Regions from separate parts of the Streptomyces chisholmiae genome, predicted to be linked through region 2. Evidence: riboswitches for the same ligand, from Rfam matches in the RefSeq annotation. Region 2 holds a riboswitch; the other holds the start of a gene.
What was found. A riboswitch is a leader RNA that binds a small molecule or an ion and turns the genes downstream of it on or off. The one in region 2 is predicted to bind cyclic di-AMP.
Positions count from the first base shown of each region.

Region 1: another riboswitch for cyclic di-AMP. It lies ahead of RM844_RS29045 (M23 family metallopeptidase); the one in region 2 lies ahead of RM844_RS29505 (M23 family metallopeptidase).

Region 1 is NZ_JAVREO010000025.1:75,480-82,889, forward strand. Features, by position in the region: gene RM844_RS29030 (effector-associated constant component EACC1) at 1-3, shown strand, start outside; gene RM844_RS29035 (caspase, EACC1-associated type) at 11-2,542, shown strand; gene RM844_RS29040 (extracellular solute-binding protein) at 2,550-3,968, shown strand; cyclic di-AMP (ydaO/yuaA leader) riboswitch at 4,183-4,340, shown strand; gene RM844_RS29045 (M23 family metallopeptidase) at 4,352-5,443, shown strand; gene RM844_RS29050 (aldo/keto reductase) at 5,550-6,497, shown strand; gene RM844_RS29055 (hypothetical protein) at 7,106-7,410, shown strand, end outside.
Region 2 is NZ_JAVREO010000027.1:896-8,305, reverse strand. Features, by position in the region: gene RM844_RS29525 (protease inhibitor I42 family protein) at 1-452, opposite strand, end outside; gene RM844_RS29520 (5-(carboxyamino)imidazole ribonucleotide synthase) at 593-1,732, shown strand; gene purE (5-(carboxyamino)imidazole ribonucleotide mutase) at 1,791-2,330, shown strand; gene RM844_RS29510 (dipeptidase) at 2,327-3,553, shown strand; cyclic di-AMP (ydaO/yuaA leader) riboswitch at 3,843-4,057, shown strand; gene RM844_RS29505 (M23 family metallopeptidase) at 4,062-4,808, shown strand; gene RM844_RS29500 (ABC transporter permease) at 4,879-5,757, opposite strand; gene RM844_RS29495 (ATP-binding cassette domain-containing protein) at 5,754-6,746, opposite strand; gene RM844_RS29490 (TetR/AcrR family transcriptional regulator) at 6,901-7,410, shown strand, end outside.

The sequences.
Region 1 (7,410 bases), on a different contig from region 2:
TAGCCGGACCGTGGCCCAGGTGCCCGACGCCCGCCGCTCGCGGGTGCTGCTGATCGGCGCCGCCGAGTACCGCGACCCCACCTGGGGCGACATCCCCGGGGTGGCCCACAACCTCCGGGGACTGCGGGACGAGCTGCTCGGCCAGGACGAGGCCGGCCGCGCGGTGCCCAGCACCTGCGAGCTGTCCCACTCACGGGACCGCGAGGCCGTGCTCAACGCGGTGCGGCGGGCCGCCGACACCGCCCGCGACCTGCTGCTGGTCTACTTCAGCGGCCACGGCCAGCTGCACTTCGACACCCGGCGCGGCAGCACCGAGCTGCTCCTGGTGCCCGCCGACTGCCCCAGGGAACGGGTGTGGGAGCACGCCATCCCCTACTCCTGGCTGCGGGACACGGTGCGCAGCTCCCCGGCCCGCCGGGTGGTGCTGATCCTGGACTGCTGCCACTCCGGGCAGGCGCACCGGGAACACGAGCCGGGCCGGACCGCGTTCGCGCTGCTGACCTCCTGCCGGGCGCACGAGGACCAGGACCGGGGCGACGGCCTGGGCCCCACCCCGTTCACCCGGGCGCTGCTCACCGTGCTGCGCGCGCACCGGTTGCGCCGCCAGCCCCTCACCGTCGCCGAACTCCACCGCAAGCTCCGCCTGTTGGCCGGCCGGGCCGCGCAGCGGGCGGCGGCGGACGCGGACAGCCACCGCAACGACTGGGCGCCCCGGCTCACCGCGTCGGCCGCCGGCGCCACCGTGGTGCTCTCCCATGTCGCCCAGGGCCCGGAGCCCGGCCCGCTGGCCCGGCTGGCCGCCCGGCGGCAGCGGTTCCGCGCCACCTGGGGGCACTTCCGCGAGCGGGCGCACTGGCGGCCGCTGGCCGGGCTGGTGCTGCTGGCACTGCTGCTCCCGCTGGGCGCCGGCGGGCTGCTCTGGGACCGGTGGCGGGAGCGGGACGCGGCCGCCGACCGTTGCCGGGTGCCGCTCCAGCTGCGGGTGTTGACCACCCCCGAGTACCAACAGCCGCTGGCCCGCGCGCTGTCGGCGTTCCAGCCCGACCCGGCCGCCGCCGACCTCGTCGGCCCCGGGCCGCGCGACTGCCGACGGGTGGAGGTCCAGGTCTACGGCGCGCCGGGGGCGGCGGTGGTGGACGCCTTCGGGCACTCGGCCGACTGGGTCTCGCCCGGCCGGCCGTGCGCCCCGCCGGCGCCCGCGTCGGCCACCGACCAGCCGTGCCGCGAACTCCCGCGCGACGTCGGCCCGTTGCCGGACGTCTGGCTGCCGGCCTCGGCGACCGCGGTGGACCGGGCCCGGCCGGCGACGCTGGCCAGGGAGAGCCGGGTCGACCTGGGGGAGGCGACCGAACTGGCCAGGACGCCGGCCGTGTTGGCGGTCGCCGGCGAGCTGGCCGGGGTCGCCCGCACCGGCGAGCCGCTGGCCCGGCTGCTGGCCGCGGCCGGCGACGGGGTGCGGCACGCCGCGCCGCACTCCTCGGACGCCGCCCTGCTGCACGGCCTGCGGGCCGGCCGGGACTGGACGCCGGACCCGGAGCCGGCGCCGGACGACCAGCGGCTGCTGTGCGGCCTCAGCCCGGACGAGCCGACCCCCCACCTGCTGCTCGCCGAACGGTCGATGCTGCCGCTGGTCGGCGAGTCGCCGGCGCCCTGCCTCCCGGAGGGCGGCTGGCGGGTCGGCCTCGGCGAGCGTTACACCGCCTACTACCCGGTGGACGTGCCGCCGCTCGACCTGACCTTCGTGCCGGTCAGCTGGCGGGACGCGGACCGGGACGTCACCCAACGGCGGGCCGCCGTCGAGCTGTTGCGGACGTGGCTGACCTCGGACGCCGGCCGGGCGGCGCTCACCGCGGAGGGCTTCCGCCAGCGGGAGCCGTGGGCCGACGGCTTCGTCGGCGACCCGGAGCTGCTCAACCGGCGCCCCTTCGTGCACGGCCTGCCCGCCCCGGCGGAGCCGGCCGACGCGGCCGCGGTGGCCGAGTACCTGGCCGCCGGGGCGGCGGACCGGGCACCCCGGCGGGTGGTCTTCGTGCTGGACGTCTCCGCCTCGGTGCTGGGCGCCGATGGCCGGCTGGCGGTGGTGCGGGACACGCTCCGGCAGGCGGTCGGCGCGCTCACCGCCGAGGACGAGTTCGCCGTGGTCAGCATGCCGGGCCCGGGCGGCGCCGCGGTCGGCGTGCCGCGCGACCTCGGCCCGCCGGACGCGTCGGGGATCGACGGACTGCTGGCCGAACTCGCCCCGGTGCGGGGCGAGGTGGCGCTGGAGGTGCCGATCGCCGAGGCCGACCGGCTGCTGGCCGGGCGGGGCCGCGGCGCGGCCACCGAGGTGCTGGTGCTGATCACCGACGACGGGCACCGCACCGACGCGTCGGCCGCGCTGGCCGCCGCGGACGTCGACAGCACGCTGGTGGTCTCGGTGCTGGACGGCGGCTGCGACCGCTCCCCGGTCGACGAGCTGACCCGGGCGGACAGCTGCCTGGACGAGCCGGGCGGACAGCCGGTCGCCCTGGCGACCTGGCTCCGCGGCCTGGGCGAGGGGTGAGCCGCTGATGCGCGAAGCGGCCCTGGTCGGCGCGGCGCTGCTGGCGCTGGCCACCGCCTGCACCGGTGGGCCGGCGCCGGCCGCGATCACCCCGGGACCGGCCCCGCCGGACGACGTCCCCCTGGTGGTGGTCAGCGCCGCCGACCTGACCAGCCCCGACGAGAGCGGGGTGCGGCAGTCGTTGATCGACGCGTGGAACGAGCGCAGCCCCATCAAGGCCCGCCTGGTGGAGCTGTCCAGCACGGACGGGGACGCCAGGGCCGAGGTGCTGGCCGGCCTCCAGTCCGGCGCGGCCGAGTACGACGTGCTCAACCTGGACGTCAGCTGGATACCCGAGTTCGCCGCCGCCGGGCTGGTCACCGAGCTGGACGAGCGCCTGGTCGAGCCGGAGTTCGTGGCCGACGTGGCACGCACCGGCTGGTGGCGGGACCGCCTCTACGCGGTTCCGTTCAACACCGACGTCGGGCTGCTCTACTACCGGCGGGACCTGCTGGAGTCGGTCGACCTGTGGGGCGACTCGCTGCCCGCGCTCTACGCCGGCCGGGCCGGCGGCCAGCGGACCGCCACCTACGTCACCCAACTGCGGCCCTACGAGGGGCTGGTGGTCAACGTGCTGGAGGCGCTGTGGACCGCCGTCCCGGACCGCGCCCTGGTCGACGCGGACGGCGACTACGTCGGCACCCTGCCCCAACTGGAGGCGGGTCTGGGCCTGTTGCGGGACATCGCGGACCGGGCGCACCTGAGCACCGCCGCGCTCGACGCCGACGAGACCGGCGCCCTGGAGGAGTTCGCCCGGCTGGACGGGGGCACCGCGCTGATGCGCAACTGGCCCTTCGCGCTCAACCGGGTCGCCGACCGGCTGGCCGCCGACCGGGTGCCGTTCGGGGTGACCAGGCTGCCCGGCGTCGCCGCGCTCGGCGGGCAGAGCCTGGCCGTCGCGGCCAGCAGCCCGCGGGCCGCGGCGGCCGAGGAGCTGATCCGCTTCCTGACCGGCGACCCGGCCAACCAGGCCAGGCTGCTGGACGCCGGCTTCGCGCCCGCGTTGAGCGCCGCCTACCGGCTCCCGGCCGACTTCGGCCGGGCGGACTGCGAGCCGACCCTGCGGGTGGCCACCCCGACCACCGACGACGGCTCCGGCTGGGCCGGCACGTCGGGGAGCGGGGAGGAGGCCCGTTGGCGGCCGGACCGGCGGGCCCACGCCGCGCTGCTGTGGTGCGCCCTCCAGGACGCCAGGAGCCGCCCGGCGACGCCCTACTACCGGCAGTTCTCCCAGGTGATCCAGGAGGAGGTCGGCCGGCTGCTGACCGAGGACCCGGCCCGTGGGCAGAGCGTCGAGGAGACCGCCGAGCGGCTGCACGCCCGGCTGCCGTTGGCGCTCCAGGGCCGGCTGCCGCCCCCGACCGGGCCACAAGATCACGGAGGGTGAGAGGGAAGCCCCGCTCCGCATAACGATTGACGCACTATCAGAATGCGACACAGGCCACACCGGTTTGAAATTATGACCGTTTTGCGGGAGTTGATCAGTGAAGGTCCCCGCAACCCCTAAGGGTTTTTCCTGGGAACACTTGGAATCCGGCGGGCCCGTCTATTAACGTTCGATAACGCAGCGCGGTAGTCGCCGCCGTCGCAGAGGACGGGGCCGCGTCGCATCGCCGAATCCGGCGTGTGCGCCACCAACGCACATCAGGAACCGGGGAACCACCACTTGGGGTGAATCGGACGGCCCCCCAGCCGCCCGTAGGAGACCTTCCTGCTCCGAACCCGTCAGCTAACCCGGTAGGTGAGAAGGAAGGAAAGGAGAACGCCCCTGTGGCGTCGAACCGGCACGCCCCCGTGGACTCCCTGGACGTCCACCCGCTGGAGCGCACCCCGCAGGACGGATACGGCGCCTACGCCTCCTCCTACGGCAGCCACCCCACCTACTACGGCCCCAAGGCCGTGGAGGACGAGCCCGTCACGGAGTGGAACCCCAGCGAGGATTCGCTGCGCCCGGTCCGCGGCCGGCACCGGGTAAGCCGCCAGCGCGGCGGCACCATCGCCCGTAGCCGCGCCGTGCTCGGCGTCGGCGTGATCGCCGCCGTCGGCGCCGGTGGCATGGCCACCGCCAACGACGAGGGCGCCGGCTCCGTCCCCGGGATGAGCGGCGCCGCCAACACGGTCGCCAACATCCCCGTGCTGAGCGCGCTGGTCGGCTCCAGCGATTCCGAAGCCGCCGCCACCACCGCCGTGTTCACCACCGCCGGCCTCACCGACACCGAGGTCGAGGCGGGCACGGACGCCGGCGAGGCGCTGCGTGCCCGCATCCTCCAGCAGGCCGACCAGCAGGAGACCAGCGCCGAGACCGACGCCAGGACCACGGCCGTCGAGGACGCGCGGTCCGCCGCCGTCGAGGAGGCCGCCATCCTGGCCGAGGCCGAGCGGGTCGCCGAGGAGGAGCGGCAGCGCGCCGAGGAGGAGGAGCGGCAGCGCGCGGAGGAGGAGCGCCGGCTCGCCGAGCTCCGCGCCAGCTACACCCTCCCGCTGAGCACCTACCGCCTCACCTCCAGCTTCGGCGACAGCGGTTCGATGTGGCAGTCCAACCACACCGGCACCGACTTCGCCGCCGCCACCGGCACCCCGGTGAAGAACGTGCACACCGGCGTCGTCAAGGAGGCCGCCTGGGCCGGCTCCTACGGCTACCGGATCATCGTCGAGCAGGAGGACGGCACCGAGCTCTGGTACTGCCACCTCTCCTCGATGAACGTCTCCACCGGCACCGAGGTCACCACCGGCGACGTGATCGGCCAGGTCGGCTCGACCGGCAACTCCTCGGGCCCGCACCTCCACCTGGAGGTCAGGCCCGGCGGCGGCGACGCCATCGACCCGCTCGCCTGGCTGCGGGACAAGGGCCAGTCCATCTGAGACGGCCCCCACCAAACGCCGGCGGCTCTGGCGGCGCCCCCCGACGCCAGGGCCGTCGGTCCCCCCTTTCCACCCTCCGGGCAGCGGTCCGCCTAGGCTGGCCCACATGACAGCAACGACCCGCGCCGTGGGCGCCCTTCAGGTCTCGCCGCTCTGCCTGGGCGGCAACGTGTTCGGCTGGACCGCCGACGAGGCGGCGTCGTTCGCGGTGCTGGACGCCTACACCGCCGGCGGGGGGAACTTCCTCGACACCGCCGACACCTACAGCTCCTGGGTGCCGGGCAACGCGGGCGGCGAGTCCGAGACCGTCATCGGCCGCTGGCTGGCCCGCCGGGGCCGCCGGGACGACATCGTGCTGGCCACCAAGGTCGGCCAACACCCCGACTTTCCCGGCCTGTCCGCGACGAACATCAGGCGCGCCGCGGACGCCTCGCTCGGCCGCCTCGGGGTGGACCACATCGACCTCTACTACACCCACTTCGACGACGAGTCGGTGCCCGTCGGCGAGATCATCACCGCCCTCGACGAGTTGGTCACCGCCGGCAAGGTGCGGGAGATCGCCGTCTCCAACATCAGCCCGGAGCGCCTCGCCGCCTCCCTGGAGTTCTCCCACCGCGAGGGCCGGGCCCGCTACGTCGCCATCCAGCCGCACTACAACCTGGTCTCCCGGGACACCTACGAGGGCGAACGCGCCGCGCTGGCCGCCGAGTGGGGCCTGGCCGCCGTCCCCTACTACGCGCTCGCCGCCGGCTTCCTCACCGGCAAGTACCGGCCCGGCGCCCAGATCGACAGCCCCAGGTCGAGCGGCGCCGCCGGCCACCTGGAGACCGCGCGGGGCCGCGCGGTGCTGGCCGCGCTCGACGAGACCGCCGCCGCCCGGGGCGTCGTCCCGGCCACCATCGCCCTCGCCTGGCTGCTCGCCCAGCCCACCGTGGTGGCGCCCATCGCCAGCGCCCGCACGGTGGACCAGCTGCCCCCGCTGCTGGCGATGGCCGAACTGACCCTCACCCAGGCCGAACTGACCCGCCTCACCGAAGCCTCCAACGTCAGCTGACCCCCGCCGGCCGCCGGCTGGGCACACGGTCCTCTGCCCGCGCCCGGCCGGCCGCCTCGGGCCTGAGCATGCCGGGTTCCGCCGGTTGGCGGCCCGGGGCCCCGTCCCACCTGGACACGCGCCGCCCCCGGTCCGGGCCGCCACCCTTGTGCTGGGACCCGCGCGGGGTCCGGCGGGTGGCCAGCGCCGGCACCCCTGACTGCCCGCCGGGCCGCGCCGCCGCCGGCGGCGAAGCGTGCCGCCCCGGCAGGGGACCGTGCCAGCCGCTTCGACGAAGCCGCGCCGGCCGCACGCCGCTTTCCGGGCCTGGCCGGTCCCCGCGCCGGACCGCCGCTCTCGTGTCGGGACCCGCGCGGGTCCGGCGGGTGGCCAGCGCCGGCACCCGCCGGCCGGCGGCCCCGCCCCCCGCATCGCGGGGTGGCACCCGCCGGCTTCGGCCGCCCGCCGCCGCCCGGCGGCCCGCCGCCCTTCCGGTCCCGCCGGCCCGGCGCGGGCCGGTCCGTTCCGCCTCGCCGGCCAGGCGCCCGCTCCGGGGCGTTCGCCAAAGTTCACCTGCCCGGTGCCCGGGGGCAACGCGGCCGGGGGGATCGACCGGGAAGGTCGCGACCATGAAGGCCATCAGAAGGCCCAGGGCCACCCACCGGACCGGCCCCTGGCCCGGCAGCGTCGCCCGCGCCGAGGATCTCTTCGCGGGCTGTGTCCGGGAGTGCGCCGGATTCCTCAGCCGCCTGACCGGGCCGGCGACCGCCCCGGGCGAGCACCGACTGATCGTCGCGGCCGGCGAGTTGGTCCGGGAGCGGGCCGCCGTCGAACCGTGCCGGGACCGTTCCTTCACCGCCCTGCTGCGGGCCGGCGACGCGGCGATAGCCGCCGGCCAGGTGCGCCTGGCCCGCCGGCTGGCGGACGCGGCGGT
Region 2 (7,410 bases):
TCCCGGCCGCCGGCCTGCTCGCCCCGGAACTTGGCCATGCTGACCGTGGTCTCGCCCTCGGCCACCGCCTCGAAGCGCAGCAGCCGCACCCCGCCGGTGCCGTCCAGCTGCGGCTCGTCCGAGACGTAGTCGTCGCCGGCCGCGCGGATCACGCCGCTGTCCGGCGCCGGGTCCAGGATCTCCCAGACGAAGCCGGTGGTCGGGTTCTCGTACTGCTCCAGCACGAAGGTCTCGCCGACCTCGACCTCGACCGGCTGCTCCGGGTCGGTGAACCGGGGCTCGTCGGCGGCGTCCTCCGCGCAGCCGACGGCGCCGAGCAGCAGCGCCAGCGCCGCCATCGGCGCGGTCAACGCGCGGCGCGCGGTACTCCGCGCGCGCCACCCCGCGCCTCGCCGGATCGTTTCTCCGCCCCGCTCGCCGCTCGGCTCTCCGTCCTGCTCTCTGCTCCGCACGGGTTCTCCCCCCAGCCCTCGTCCACCCGCCCGGACCGGTCCGCCGGCGCCGGGGTCTCATCGGGGTGGACGTAGCGGCGGGGCGTGCCGGTTCCGGGCCACGGATCGGCCGGATCGGGCGGCCGGATACCCTGGGGCGCGTGACATTTCCCGTGGTCGGCATGGTCGGAGGCGGTCAGCTCGCCCGTATGACCCATGAGGCGGGCATCCCGCTCGGCATCAGTTTCAAGCTGCTCAGTGACACCCCGCAGGACTCGGCGGCGTTGGTGGTGAACGACGTGGTGGTCGGCGACTACCGCGATCTGGCCACCCTCCGGGCGTTCGCCAAGGGGTGCGATGTGATCACTTTTGATCACGAACATGTACCGACAGAGCATTTGCGTGCGTTGGAGGCCGATGGCATCCCGGTGCGGCCCGGCCCGGACGCGCTGGTGCACGCGCAGGACAAGGGCGTGATGCGGGCCCGGCTGACCGCGCTCGGGGTGCCCTGCCCACGCCACCGGATCGTCACCGACCCGGCCGACGTGGCGCGGTTCGCCGCCGAGGTCGGCGGGTTCCCCGTGGTGCTGAAGACGGTGCGCGGCGGCTACGACGGCAAGGGCGTCTGGCTGGTCGGGACCCCGGCGGAGGCCGAGGACGCGTTCCGCGCCGGGGTGCCGGTGCTGGGCGAGGAACGGGTCGACTTCCGGCGGGAGCTGGCGGCGAACGTGGTCCGCTCCCCGCACGGGCAGGCGGTGGCCTACCCGGTGGTGGAGTCCCGGCAGGTGGCCGGCGTCTGCGACACGGTGATCGCGCCCGCCCCCGAGCTGGCGCCCGGGCTCGCCGCCTCGGCGCAGGAGACGGCGCTGCGGATCGCCACCGAGCTGGGCGTGGTCGGCCACCTCGCGGTCGAGCTGTTCGAGACGCGGGACGGCCGGGTGCTGGTCAACGAGCTGGCGATGCGCCCGCACAACTCCGGCCACTGGACCCAGGACGGCGCCGTCACCTCGCAGTTCGCCAACCACCTGCGGGCCGTGCTGGACCTGCCGCTGGGCGACCCCAGGGCCCGGGCGCCCTGGACGGTGATGGCGAATGTCCTCGGCGGGGACTACCCGGAGATGTACCCGGCCTACCTGCACTGCATGGCCCGCGACCCCGGCCTGAAGATCCACATGTACGGCAAGGACGTCCGGCCCGGCCGCAAGGTCGGTCATGTCACCACCTACGGCGACGATCTGGCCGAGGTGACCGAGCGCGCCCGGCACGCCGCCGACTACTTGCGCGGGCTCATCGACGAGTGACCGCGCCCGCGCGCCCGCCCCGGGGCGCGGACCACCCGCGAACGACGAATGGTGAGGCATGAGCGAGCAACCGACCGTCCCCCCGGCGCCCCTGGTGGGCATCGTGATGGGTTCCGACTCCGACTGGCCGGTGATGCGGGCCGCGGCCGAGGTGCTCGACGAGTTCGGCGTGCCCTACGAGGCGGACGTCGTCTCGGCGCACCGGATGCCCACCGAGATGGTCAGTTACGGCCGGGAGGCGGCCGACCGCGGTCTCTCGGTGATCATCGCCGGCGCCGGGGGGGCCGCCCACCTGCCGGGCATGCTCGCCTCGCTGACCCCGCTGCCGGTGATCGGGGTGCCGGTGCCGCTCAAGCACCTGGACGGGATGGACTCGCTGCTCTCCATCGTGCAGATGCCGGCCGGCGTGCCGGTCGCCACCGTCTCGGTCGGCGGCGCCCGCAACGCGGGTCTGCTGGCGGCGCGGATCCTGGGCGGCACGGACCCGGCGCTGCGCGCCCGGATGCGCGACTTCCAGGACGAACTGCGCGAGCAGGCCAGGGAGAAGGGCCGCCGGCTGCGGGACTCGCTGGCCGCCGACGCGGAGACGGACCGGTGACGGGCGGCGCCGCCGGGCGGCTGGCCGAGGCCAGGGCGCTGCTGGCCGAGTACCCGCTGGTGGACGGGCACAACGACCTGCCGTGGGCGTTGCGTGAGACGGTCGGCTACGACCTGGACCGGGCCGACATCGCCGGCGACCTGACCGGCCGGCTCCACACCGACCTGCGCCGGCTGCGGTCCGGCGGGGTGGGCGCCCAGTTCTGGTCGGTCTACGTGCCGGCCGAGCTGTCCGGCGACCACGCGGTCAGCGCCTGTCTGGAACAGATCGACGTGGTGGGGCGGTTGCTGGACCGCTACCCGGCCGACCTGACCAGGGCGCTCACCGCCGACGACATGGTGGCGGCCCGGGCGCAGGGCCGGATCGCCTCCCTGATGGGCGCCGAGGGCGGCCACGCCATCAACAACTCGCTGGCCACCCTGCGCGCTTTCCACCGGCTCGGCGTGCGTTATATGACGCTGACCCACAACTCCACGACCGACTGGGCGGATTCGGCGACCGACGAGGCGCGGCACGGCGGACTGACCGCTTTCGGCGCCGAAGTGGTGCGCGAGATGAACCGCGTCGGAATGCTGGTCGACCTCTCGCACGTGTCCGCCGACGTGATGCGGGACGCGTTGCGGATCTCCACGGCTCCGGTGATTTTCTCGCATTCATCGGCGCGCGCGGTCTGCGACCATCCACGCAATATCCCGGACGACGTGCTGGCCGCGCTGCCGGCCAACGGCGGGATCGCGATGGCCACCTTCGTGCCCAAGTTCGTGCTGCCCGAGGCCATCGAGTGGACCCGGCGGGCCGACGAGAACATGCGGGCCAACGGGTTCCATCCGCTGGACACCACGGAGCCGGCGATGCGGGTGCAGCACGCCTTCGAGGCCGCGGTGCCGCGGCCGGTGGCCACCGCGGCCACCGTCGCCGACCACCTGGACCACATGCGGGAGGTGGCCGGCATCGACCACCTCGGGATCGGCGGCGACTACGACGGCACGGCCTTCCTGCCGCAGGGCCTGGAAGACGTCTCCGGCTATCCGCTGCTGGTCGCCGAGCTGCTGGAGCGGCACTGGTCGCCGGCCGACCTGGCCAAGCTGACCTGGGAGAACGCGGTGCGGGTGCTGCGTGGCGCGGAGCGGGTCGCCGTCGAGGAGAGCGCTCGGCGCGGCCCGTCGATCGCGACCATCGCCGAGCTGGACGGCGGACAGAACGGACATTCCGCGCGAAGGTGAGAAAGCGCTGGACCGCGCCCCGCCCGTGACCGAACTCACGGGCGGGGCGCGCCGCGTTCCGGCCCCCGGGGTGCCCGTCCCGGCCCCGGACCCGGCAAGTGAACCGCGTGCGTGGCGACTTGGCGCGCCATTCCGGAAACGCCGCCGTTGACGGTGCGGAAAAGGATCAGAACGCTGCGTCATCTCATGGGGTTCCGGGTATTCCCGGTCACGTCTTCGGCGTTCCGCATTTCTTGTCCGGGGTGAATTCGCGGGTTTACCGTTCCCTCCGCGTCGCATTCGCGGCCAACCGCTCCGGACGCCGAATCCTGTCACCGGAGGCGGACACATGGACATTCCGTCTGACAGGAGCGGGGGACCCAATTCCGCCGGACCGTGACACCGGTCCGGCTCGGGGTGAAGCCACGGCGGCACGAGGCGCGGTTCCGCGCCCCGTCCGGTCGTGGCCGGGCGACTCCGGCCCGAACCCGACAGCTGACCTCGCAGGCGTTGGAGAGGAGACACGCTCATGTCTGGACGCGGACGTCACCGCCGTCAGCCCATCCGGCGCCTGCCCCGGGCCGCCGCCCTGCTCACCGTCGGCGCCGCCGGCCTTGGGCTGCCCCTGGTCGCCGCCGGCACCGCCGGCGCCGCCCCGGCCAGCTACACCGTGGCCGGCGGCGACACCCTGTACCGGATCGCCGTAGACCACGAGGTCGAGGGCGGCTGGGAGCAGCTCTACGAGGCCAACCGCGAGGTCATCGGCGACGACCCGACCCGGATCACCCCGGGGCTCGAACTGTCGCTCGACGTCGAGGGCGCGGCCGCGCCGGCCGCCGCGGTCGCCGAGTCCGCCGAGGCCGCCGAGTCCGCCGACTACGTGGCGCCGGTCTCCGGCGTGAGCGGCGGCGGCTACGGCAACGCCGGCGCCCTGTGGTCCTCCGGCTACCACACCGGGGCCGACTTCCCGGTGGGCACCGGCACCCAGGTGGTCTCCATCGCCGCCGGCGAGGTGGTCACCGCCGGCAGCGGCGGCTCCTACGGCAACGAGGTCGTCGTGCGGCACGCCGACGGCCACTACAGCCAGTACGCCCACCTGTCCTCGATCGGGGTCAGCGTCGGCCAGTCGGTGGGCGCCGGCGACCAGCTGGGGCTCTCCGGGGCGACCGGCAACGTGACCGGCCCGCACCTGCACTTCGAGGTCCGCACCGGTCCCGCCTACGGCTCCGACATCGACCCGATGGCCTACCTGCGCTCGCACGGCGTCTCCATCTGAGGGACCCCACGGGCCGAGACGGGGCCCGCACCCGCCGCTTCTCCGGCGCGGGTGCGGGCCCCGGTCCCGTTCAGTCGGTGAGCCGCTGGTAGCGGCGCACCGCCAGCGGCGCGAAGACCGCGATGATCGCCAGCGGCCAGGCGACGGCCAGCAGCAGCGCGTGCTCGGCCACCCAGGAGTCGCCGCCCAGCCCCGGGTTGCCGAACAGCTCCCGGCTCGCGGCCACCGTGGCCGAGAGCGGGTTCCACTCCGCGATGGTCCCCAGCCAGCCTGGCATCAGCTCCGGCGCCACGAAGATGCAGGAGAGCGCCGTCAACGGGAAGGCCAGCGGGAAGACCACGACGCCGACCACGTCCGGGTTGGGCAGCAGCAGCGCGAGGTAGACACCGATCCAGGAGATCGCCATCCGCAGGAGCAGCAGCAGCCCCACCGCCACCAGGGCGCGCCCCAGCCCGCGGTTCCACTCCCAGCCCACCAGCAGGCCGCAGACCAGCAGCGCGACCATCTCCAGCAGGGCCCGCAGCTGGTCCGCCAGGCAGCGCCCGACCAGCAGCGCCGACCTGGCCGTCGGCATGGCCCGGAACCGGTCCACCACACCCCGCGAGATGTCGAACGCCAACGAGGTGGCGGTGGCGCCCATCCCGTGCAGCATGGTCATGGCGAACACGCCGGGGACCAGGAACTCGCGGTAGTTCCCGCCGTCCGGCGGCTGCATCCCGCTGCCGAAGACATAGCCGAAGACCAGCACGAACAGGATCGGCAGGCTGAAGTAGAGGGAGATCTCCTCCGGGCTGCGGGCCAGCTGGGCCATGTTCCGGCGGGTCATCGCCAGCCCGTCGGCGACCGCCACCCGGGGCCCCCGCCGGGCGGTGCCGCCCAGCCGTGGCCCGCCGCCCGTGGCGGTCCCGCCGGCCCTGCCGAGCCCGAGATCGACTCCGACGCCGCTCATGCCGCGCTACCTTCCTTCCGGGTCGGCTGCCGCCGGGCCGCGCGTTCGCCGGCCGGCCGGTCGGTGAGGTGCAGGAACACCTCGTCCAGGGACGGTCGCCTGGTGCCCAGGTCCGTCACCTCCAGGCCGGTGGCGCGGAGCGCGGCGGCCACCTCGGTCAGCGCGAGCACCCGGTCGTTGACCCGGGCGACCACCTGGCAGGTCTCGTAGTTCACTTCCGGTTCGATGTCGCAGACCCGACGCACCAGCGCCGCCGTGTCGGGCAGCTCGGTGACGTCCCGGGCCACCACCTCGATCCGGTCGCCGCCCAGTCGGGCCTTCAGCTCGTCGGCGGTGCCCTCGGCCACCACCCGGCCGGCGTCCATCACCGAGATGAGGTCCGCCAGTTGGTCCGCCTCCTCCAGGTACTGCGTGGTGAGCAGCACGGTGGTGCCGCCGGCGACCAGGGAACGGACCGCGTCCCAGACCTGGTTGCGGCTGCGCGGGTCGAGGCCCGTGGTGGGCTCGTCCAGGAACAGCACCCGGGGCACGACGATCATGCTGGCGGCCAGGTCGAGCCGGCGGCGCATGCCGCCCGAGTAGTCCCCGGCGCTCCGGCCCGCGGCGTCGGTGAGGGCGAACTGGGTCAGCAGCTCGTCCGCCCGCCGCCGGGCCCGGCCGCCGCGCAGCCCGAAGAGCCGGCCGAAGAGCACCAGGTTCTGCCGGCCGCTCAACGTCTCGTCGACGGCCGCGTACTGGCCGGTGAGGCCGATCCGGGCGCGCACCTCGTCCGGCTGCCCGGCCACGTCGAAGCCGCAGACGGTGGCCCGGCCCTCGGTGATCCGGGAGAGCGTGGCCAGGGTCCGCACGGCGGTGGTCTTGCCGGCGCCGTTGGGCCCCAGCAGGCCGTGCACCGTGCCCTCGGCCACGGTCAGGTCGAAGCCGTCGAGGGCCTGGGTGTCCCCGTAGCGCTTGCGTATCCCCTCGGCGCTGATGGCCGTTGCGGTCATGTCATCCCCACCCGTCCAGGTCTGGTCCCGCCGCGTCGACGGAAACCGTGTACGGCGTACATTTCCGTGTACAGCGTACACTTACTGTGGACGGTGTACATAGTTCTACGATGGCCGCGACCCACAGATGACCTGACGCGGGAGGAACGGCGGCATGGCGGCGGAGGACGGGCGCGACCCGCAGTACCTGCTCGACCTGCTCTGGCGCACCCGCGCCGCGGGCACCAGGGGGCCGCGAGGCAGCCTGAGCGTCGATCAGGTGGTCGGGGAGGCGGTGCGGATCGCCGACGCCGAGGGCGTCGGCGCCGTCTCGATGCGGCGGATCGCGCAGGCCCTGGGCGTGACCACCATGACCCTCTACCGCTATGTGCCCAGCAAGGACGACCTGCTGGACCTGATGTTCCACATGGGCAGTGGTCCGCCGGACACCACCGACTGGCCGGCCGACTGGCGCGGCGCGCTCCGCTGCTGGGGCCGGCAGATGCGGGAGATGGTGGTCGGTCGCCCCTGGATGCTGGACATCCCGATCGGGGCGCCCCCGTTCGGCCCGAACAACCTGGCCTGGATGGAGGCGGCGCTGGCCGCCATGGACGAGACCCCGCTCAACGAGGGCGACATGATGGAGGTGCTGATGATCCTCACGAGCTTCGTGCTCGGCAGCACC